Regions from separate parts of the Peribacillus asahii genome, predicted to be linked through region 1. Evidence: riboswitches for the same ligand, from Rfam matches in the RefSeq annotation. Region 1 holds a riboswitch; the other holds the start of a gene.
The links. A riboswitch is a leader RNA that binds a small molecule or an ion and turns the genes downstream of it on or off. The one in region 1 is predicted to bind cyclic di-GMP.
Positions count from the first base shown of each region.

Region 2: it holds a riboswitch for cyclic di-GMP, as region 1 does, so the genes downstream of both, BAOM_RS21810 (OmpL47-type beta-barrel domain-containing protein) here and BAOM_RS18365 (type II secretion system protein) in region 1, are expected to answer to the same signal.

Region 1 is NZ_CP026095.1:3,721,457-3,725,890, reverse strand. Features, by position in the region: gene BAOM_RS18375 (type IV pilus twitching motility protein PilT) at 1-778, shown strand, start outside; gene BAOM_RS18370 (type II secretion system F family protein) at 778-1,986, shown strand; cyclic di-GMP riboswitch class II at 2,085-2,168, shown strand; gene BAOM_RS18365 (type II secretion system protein) at 2,249-2,707, shown strand; gene BAOM_RS18360 (prepilin peptidase) at 2,856-3,608, shown strand; gene pilM (type IV pilus biogenesis protein PilM) at 3,620-4,434, shown strand, end outside.
Region 2 is NZ_CP026095.1:4,418,732-4,423,165, forward strand. Features, by position in the region: gene BAOM_RS21810 (OmpL47-type beta-barrel domain-containing protein) at 1-1,885, opposite strand, end outside; cyclic di-GMP riboswitch class I at 1,941-2,030, opposite strand; gene BAOM_RS21815 (flagellin N-terminal helical domain-containing protein) at 2,152-3,321, opposite strand; gene csrA (carbon storage regulator CsrA) at 3,464-3,694, opposite strand; gene fliW (flagellar assembly protein FliW) at 3,694-4,137, opposite strand; gene BAOM_RS21830 (DUF6470 family protein) at 4,154-4,434, opposite strand, start outside.

The DNA.
Region 1 (4,434 bases):
TCATCAGCGGAACTGTTTAAGCCTTGCTATCCGGGTTGTACCGACAGAAATTCCAACATTAGAAAAGCTAAACATGCCGAATGTATTACGAGACATTTCTGAAAAACCGCAAGGACTCGTGCTTGTGACAGGACCGACAGGAAGCGGGAAATCAACGACGCTGGCGGCGATGATTGATTATATTAATAAACATTTGAAACGTCATATTATCACGTTAGAAGATCCGATTGAATATTTGCATAAACATGGTATGAGTATTATCAATCAACGAGAAGTTGGTTTTGATACGAGCAATTTTGCCAACGGTCTTCGTGCTTGTCTTCGTCAAGACCCAGACATTATTTTAGTAGGAGAAATGCGAGATTTAGAAACGATTTCGACAGCGATTACGGCAGCGGAAACCGGACATTTAGTGTTAGGTACGTTACATACAACCGATGCTCCAGCGACGATTGATCGAATTATTGATGTATTTCCGCCGAATCAACAGCCGCAAGTACGCATTCAGCTTGCCTCTGTATTAGGGGCGATTATCTCGCAGCGCTTGTTTCCGACAAAAAATCGAAAAGGACGGGTCGCAGCGACAGAAATTATGATTAATAATTCAGCGATTCGAAACTTAATCCGAAACGAAAAAATTCACCAAATCCACAGCATTATGCAAACTAGTAAATCAGCCGGCATGCATACGCTTGAAATGTCGATGAGAGAACTGATTGAAAAAAATCGAATCGATGCACAGTCAGCTGCTCCTTATTTACAAGAGGTTATGGTGTAATGGCTGTTTTTCGTTATGTAGGAAGAGATCGTACCGGGAAAAAGAAAGAAGGCAAAGTAAATGCGGAACACCGAAGAGAAGCGGTAAGTAAGCTGCGTGAAACAGGAATTGCCGTCATTCAAATTGAAGAATTAACCGGTATTTTGTATAAGGAAATCTCGTTAGGAAAGAGAAAAGTAAAAAATAAAGATTTTGTTATTTATTTGCGCCAATTTTCGACGCTATTAAAAGCTGGAATCAGTTTAGTAGAAGCAACGAAAATTCTTTCCGAGCAAACATCTAGTAAAATATTAAAGAAAACGCTCATAGACTTACTTCATAGTTTAGAAGCTGGGAAGCCATATTCAGATGGTGCCGAAAAGCATCCAAACGTCTTTCCTGCAATTTTTGTCAACATGATGCGTGCCGGAGAAGCGGGCGGTAATATTGATGAGATTTTAGAAAGAATGGCTGTTTATTTTGAAAAGCAATATCAAACAAGAAAAAAAGTTCAAGCGGCGATGACCTATCCTGCAACTGTTGGAATTATCACGATTACAATTGTTATTTTTCTCTTATCGACCGTCGTTCCATCCTTTCAAAAGGTATTTGTTTCATCAGGAGCCGAGCTTCCGCTTATTACTAAAATCGTCATCGGCATGGGAGGCTTTTTTCAATCGTTTTGGTGGCTGTTTGTTCTGTTTGCGATTGCCCTATATATCGGTATTCGTTTAATTCTTGAAAATCGTCAAACGAAATATTATTGGGATTATGCTCTTTTAAAAGTTCCGTTATTCGGCTCCATGCTTCAAAAAGCACAAATGGCGCGGATGACGCGGACGCTTAGCTCGCTTTTTTCAAGTTCTGTCCCGATTTTGCAATCGTTAACCATTGTTGAGAGAATTGTTGGGAATGAAGTCATAGCTCGAGTTGTTAAAGAGGCAAGAAGCTCGATTGAAAAAGGAGAATCGATGTCTGTTCCGATGGAAAGGCATTGGGCTTTTCCGCCGATGGTCACACAAATGATTGCGGTCGGGGAACAATCCGGGTCAATTGATGTCATGCTTGAGAAAGTAGCGGATTTTTACGACATGGAAGTGGACAATGCGACGGATCAAGTGAAATCATTAATAGAACCGATGCTCATTGTCTTTTTAGCAGGAGCTGTTGGAGGAATTGTAGGTGCTATTGCGTTTCCGATGTTTAAGATATTTGAAACAATTCAATAAATAGAAACATTTTATTAATTTTTTTAGGTAAAATGTAAGGAAATGTACAAAAATAAGCGTTGTATTTTGGGGATAAATGCCTATATAATAAAATAAAAGGTAAAGTTGGAAGCGTTGAAAGATTATTCGTATGTGGGCACTTGAATGATCCGGAGCTAGTAGTGCACCCCGCCAATTTTAAGTCTTTGAAACTGGTAAACTACTAGATTTAGTGAATATTTACATACACACTACTTCTAAAATAAAAAAGGGGGATAAAGGTATGAAAAAGAAATTACAAAAATTACTAAAAAACCAAAAAGGTTTGACACTCGTTGAATTACTAGCAGTTGTTGTTATCTTGGGGATTATTGGAGCGATTGCGGTGCCGAGTATTGCGAACATTATTGACAACAGTAAGAAAGATGCGCATGTGGCAAATGCTGAACAATTGATTGGGGCTGCGAGATTGGCGGTTGCGGCGAATGAGAAATCATTATGGGCAAACAGTGGTAATAATGCTAATGATGGTGGCAAAATTACTATGACAGAATTAGTAAGTGCTGGATACTTAGAAAGTGCAATTGAAGATCCGGATAAGGATGGTACATCCTACCCGGAAGCTACTGCCTACGTAATGTATAATGGAACTGATAAATCATATATTGTAACTCTTGAAGGTAGTGAAAGAGGTATATCAGGTAAAAAACCATCGGAACTTAAAAGAGATATTGTAGAATAAAAATATTGTGAATTTTAATAACTCCTTCCCAAGGAGTTATTTTTTTACCTATTCCTACATATCCCACCATCCTACTATCGAATCATGTTGTATTTCGTTATAATAGAATTATGGATAAGTAGAGAAGAAGCAGAGGAACATGAAGATGATGATATTTATATATAGTTATTTATTAGTGCTCGGTCTTGTGCTAGGGTCGTTTTATAATGTTGTCGGGCTTCGGGTTCCGGAGGGGCAGTCGATTGTAAGGCCGCGGTCGCATTGTCCGACGTGTAAGCGAACGCTTAGTACATTGGATTTAGTTCCGGTTTTGTCTTTTGTGTTTTTAAAAGGAACATGTCGTGGATGCGGCAGTAAGATTTCGCCGTTTTATCCAATTATGGAGCTTGCGACGGGAATTTTGTTTATGCTGGCGTTGTATCAGTTTGGTTTGACAGGTGAACTGATTGTCGCCTTGACACTTATTTCACTGTTAGTGATTATATTTGTGTCGGATATGAAGTATATGATTATTCCTGATAAAGTGCTGTTGTTTTTTTTGCCGCTTTTCTTTCTTGAACGGTTGTTCATTCCGCTTACTCCGTGGTGGGACCCATTAGTTGGTGCCTTCTTTGGCTTTGGTTTGTTATTGTTGATTGCCGTCATTAGCAAAGGCGGCATGGGCGGAGGCGATATTAAGCTCTTTTTTGTGATTGGAATTGCGCTCGGGTTTTCGCAAACATTGCTTACCTTTTTGATGGCCACTTTTTTAGGAGCTGTATTTGGTGTAGGCGGGATGCTGCTTGGGAAGCATAAACAAAAAGAGCTCATTCCATTTGGTCCGTTTATTGCAGTTGGGGCTCTTCTTTCTTACTTTTATGGAGAGAACATCATTAGCTGGTATTTCTCGATGTTCATGTAGGCGGTGAAAATATGAATTTTTTACGAAGCAACAGGCAGCATTCTGTTCATTTTACGATTAGCGATTCGTATATTCGTTTTGTCCAGAGCGATCGCAATCGGACGTTTCATACGTATGGACAAAAGTGTCTGCCGCCCGGTGTTGTCGTTGAAGGGCAGATTAAGGAGCGAGACACGCTTGGAATGATTATCGATGAGATGGTGGACAACTGGAAGCTGAAAGGGAGTAAGATGTCGTTTTGTGTTCCCAATGAGTTTGTCATTTTGAGAAAAACAGTTGTCCCGCTTGAAATTATGGAAGAGGAACTGACTGGTTATTTATATATGCAATTAGGAGAAAGCATTCATTTGCCTTTCGAAGATCCACTACTCGTACCTGTTTTATTAAAGGAAACAGAGGAGAATAAAGAAGTGCTTTTGATTGCTTCAAAAGAATCGGTGCTGCAAGAGTTTTCTGAGCTGTTCCGAGAATCTTCATTAAAACCGGTTGTGGCTGACTTATCCATGTTAGCCGCTTATCGCACTTATTTTCATCTTGGGTTAGCAACGAATGATGAACATGTGTTGATGGTTCAAATCGGTTTAAAGACGATGATTCTTTCTGTTTTTCATCAATATAAACCTGTATTTGTCCATCATTTCCGCCCATCATTCTCGGACGAGTCGTTTGAAATTGTTAAGAATAGAAGAGGGGCAGAATACTATACATGTCACGATGACGATGAAACGCTGGCGGGACATGCGCGTGATATTGTGATGGAAATTCAGCGTTTTATCTCCTATTATCGTTTCAATTTAACAGGCGGTAAATACGAAATTTCCAAACT
Region 2 (4,434 bases), 700 kb from region 1:
GAGAAATTGGAACAACACGATATTCATAATCACCTGGCTCCAAATCACTAATAGTAAGGCTTGTTTCCGTTGTATTTTCGACAAGTTTAAGTTCACCATTTACTACCTCATATATATTATAGGACTCTGCATTTTGTACCAAACCCCAGTTTAATGTCACAGAGTCATCCTCTACTATAGAACCAGAAGTTTTCGGAGCCTCCAATTTAGGCCCAATATACAATTTTACTTGATTAGATGACGGTGATTCGCCAAAACGACTATGATACGAAGTTACTTCGAAGATATACCGTCCTTCTGGTTGATTACTTACTTTAAACTGAAGACTTGTTGTAGTCCCAACGAATTTCTTTGTTCCGTCAATCACTTGATAGACGTTATAACCTGCTGCATTGTCTTCTTTTGTCCAATCTAAGATTATTGTATTCTCATTCTCTACCTTTCCAGTTAATTCAAGTGCTTGCAATTCGGGGAAATTCAACTCATATTCAATTCGAGAGCCGGTTGGAGATTCACCAAAGCGGTCACTGTAGGATGTTATTTCAAACGTATACTTTCCTTCTGGCATATTAACCATGGTATGAGCATTTCCAACTTTTGTTGCAATTAATTTTCGTTCACCATTTATAATTTGATATACCTTATAGGCTGTTGCATATTCAAATGCATCCCATCTTAGGACTAAATCATTTCCATTTTGTACTGTAATAGTAGGGTTTTCAGGTGCCAGCATGTCAGGATGAATTAAATCGAACTCCAGGTTTGCTACCTGTTCTGACTCGCCAAAACGGTCACTATATGAAGCTACTTCATATTTGTAATGTCCTTCTGGCATATTTTTATGGGGTGTATTTAATGCAGACGTTGACAAGATTAATTTCTTTTCACCATCAATAACTTGATATAATTTGTACGAATCTGCATATTCAGCTTGTGTCCATCTTAAATTAATATCATTATAATTTGATAAAGTATAAGTTAAACTCTCAGGAGCTTGCATATCAGGAAAGACCATATCTATTTCAATACGAAAAGGGACCTCCGACTCTCCAAAGCGATCACTATATGTCGTTACCTCATATACATGTTTTTCCTCCGAAACATTGGAGATAAGATGACTGTTTAATCTTGTCGTTGTAAGTAACTTTCTCTCTCCGTCTACTAACTCATATACTCTGTAATTCGTCGCATAGTTAGCTTTTTGCCAATTAAAGATTAAGTCATTACCATTCTCGATTTTATAAGTTACAATAGGTGACTTAATCTCAGGAAAAACAACATCCCCTTCAATCTGAGATCCCTCGAAAGATTCTCCAAAGCGGCTGTTATAAGATGTTATTTCATAACTATACTTTCCTTCCGGATGATTCACAAATGTATAGCTATTCGTCTTTGTAGTTGCCGTGAGTGTTCTGGTACCATCTACGACTTGATATATATTATAATCTGCCGCATAGGTTACTTTATCCCAGCTTATAGTAAGATCATTCCCACTGGCTATACTTGATACAACATTTAACGGACTTTCCATCTCTGGATATACAACCTCAACAATCACTGTGTTGGAAAGTTCAGATTCACTATCTCTTCTAATAGAAGAAACTGCAAACGTACTGCTTCCTTCTGAAACATTATAAACAGTAGTATCGGTATTTTCATATGAAACCTCTTTAACCAATTCCTGCTGTCCATCTTGAATCTTATAGATTCGATAGCTGCTTACCCCTGTAACTTTATCCCAATCTAAAACAATGTTACCTGGATAGTATTGACTTGCTTTCAAATTTGCTGGTGCTTGTATTTCTGTGGCAAACACATTTGAAAGCGGAAGCAGTACTTGAAGCAGTATTAAAAATACTGTAAATAAAGATAACTTTCTTATCATATTTTTATCTCCTTTTTTATAAAAAAAGGCAACGGAAATTCCTATTATATTGATTTGTGGTATCCGGCTGCCATCCAATTATAAATTTTGGTTCAGGCCCTTGGTTTTGCGTCTCACAGTTTCCTGTGGTTTGCCTTTTTCACTTTTAAGGTACTAATAAAAAAACTATTCCATTAAAATTATTTTCACGGAATATTTTACCTAATATATACAAATTAAGAGATCTTAACAAAGCTAAGATCTCTCAATTTATTTTTATTAATCAATTAACGAAGAAGCTGAAGTACACCTTGTGGCTGTTGATTTGCTTGGGCAAGCATTGCTTGAGCTGCTTGAGAAAGGATAGAGTTTTTCGTTTGCTCCATCATTTCTTTCGCCATATCTACATCACGGATACGAGACTCAGCAGCAGTTAAGTTTTCTTGAGATGTACCTAAGTTATTAATTGTGTGTTCTAAGCGGTTTTGGAATGCACCCAATTTTGAACGTTGAGCTGAAACATCCTCAATCGCTTTGTTAATTGCAGAAATAGAAGATTCTGCTGATGCAGCAGAGCTTACATCAATATTATCAACATTTAGAGCAGCCGCTCTCATATCGTTAATATCAACATTCATTGTTTGGGATGAATTAGCTCCGATTTGGAAACTTAAAGAGTTATTTGCATACTCTTCTACTGAAGCACGTGATGTGAATGTTGCCTCTTTACCAATATCTTCAACTCCGATTGCACCAAAAGTTAATGAATAGCTACCATCAGCAGTTGCTATAGTTTGAGCTCCACCCGCAGCTGCAACACCAGTAACAGCAGCAGTTTGACCATCTTGTGTTGTCCATTCAAAAGAATACGTATCTGCAGTTGCATCATAGTCTGTAATTTTTACATTAATTGTTTCATCTGCCTCAGTACCAGGAGTCCCTGCTACAGCTGCTGTTGAAGCTACCACTGTTGTGAATAGTGCAGAATCACCTTGGTTATCAAATGTTACGTTACCAAGTTGCTCAGTTACACCGCTTTTAGAACCATCAATAAGTTTCTTTGTATTGAATTCAGTTGTATTACCAATACGATCAATTTCTTCAATTAACTGGTCCATTTCCTTTTGTAGCTCTTGGCGATCACCATCTGTGTTAGAATCGTTAGAAGATTGAACCGCTATTTCCCGCATACGTTGAAGAATAGAATGTGTCTCATTTAATGCGCCTTCAGCTGTTTGGATTAAAGAGATACCGTCTTGAGCGTTTTTAGAACCCATTTCAAGACCACGGATTTGTCCGCGCATTTTTTCAGAGATTGCTAAACCTGCAGCGTCATCTCCAGCTTTGTTAATACGAAGACCTGAAGCTAGTTTTTCCATTGATTTAGATTGTGCATTAGATGCACTTGATAGTTGGCGATGTGTGTTTAACGCCGTGATATTGTGATTGATAATCATAATATATTTCCTCCTTGAGTTGTCATTTCCCACATCCATGTGGTTATTTCGGTTGAATAGTGATTAAGTCGGCCGCCTATATCACTATTCAACCTTACATCCTTAATATCGGTGCTGTTACTGTTTTATTTAGAGAATACATTTATTTTTTTCGAAAAAAATCGCTTAAACTTGTCAAAGTGTTGACTTCGGTATTTAGGGCTTGGTTATTTTCTTGCTGGATGGACAAATATATTTCTTTCCGATGGATGTCGACATGCTTTGGTGCTTGAATACCAAGTTTAATTTGCTCTCCTTCAACCGCTAATACCGTAATCTCAATATCATTGCCAATCATAATCGATTCGTTTAACTTTCTAGTAAGTACAAGCATTATTTGACCTCCTGTTTGACCGAAGATGGGATAAGCTTATGGCGAGTTGTATAGTTATCCGTTTTCATAATGTATTGCTTACCTAATTTCTTCGTGTGGTTGAGGATAATCGGTGCTTGCAGGTTAGCCGTTGTTTGTTCAAATGGATCTCGTACCGATAAAATCGTGAATACCGTCACATCTTGTTCGAGCTGGATTTGTAAATCGGCTAGTACTTCATCAGAAAGGTTCACTTCATACGTCAGGAACACATCAAATGGATTCGTCATAATGAAAGCGACTTCTTGAGTTTTGATAGACTGAAGTACGAAAAATGGTGTTTCCTCAAGTGGTAGTAAGCCAAATTGTTTCTCCTCTAAAAACCCCGGAATCCCGCTCTCGAATGTATAAATCTCTTCTTCATTCATCTCTATTTCACCGTGAAATTTTGTAGAAATCTTCATCTTTATCCCTACTTTCTTATACATTTACAACATCAATATTTAATGAATTTTCTTGGGTAACATTCGTCTTCACACTACCTGGTGTGTAGTCGTGAATTGGCTTTTGAATTTGCACGTCAATAATCGGTTTGTGCGTTTGCGCTTCGATATTCAGTTTGGCTTGTTCATAATGCGTTTTGACACTGAATGGAGATGGAATCCAGCCGATATTGAATTGTTTAGTTGGTCGTTCGCTATTTTGTTTGGCATGTGCACCTAGTACATTGCCGCCTCTTTCAATATGCATCAGTTCATCGC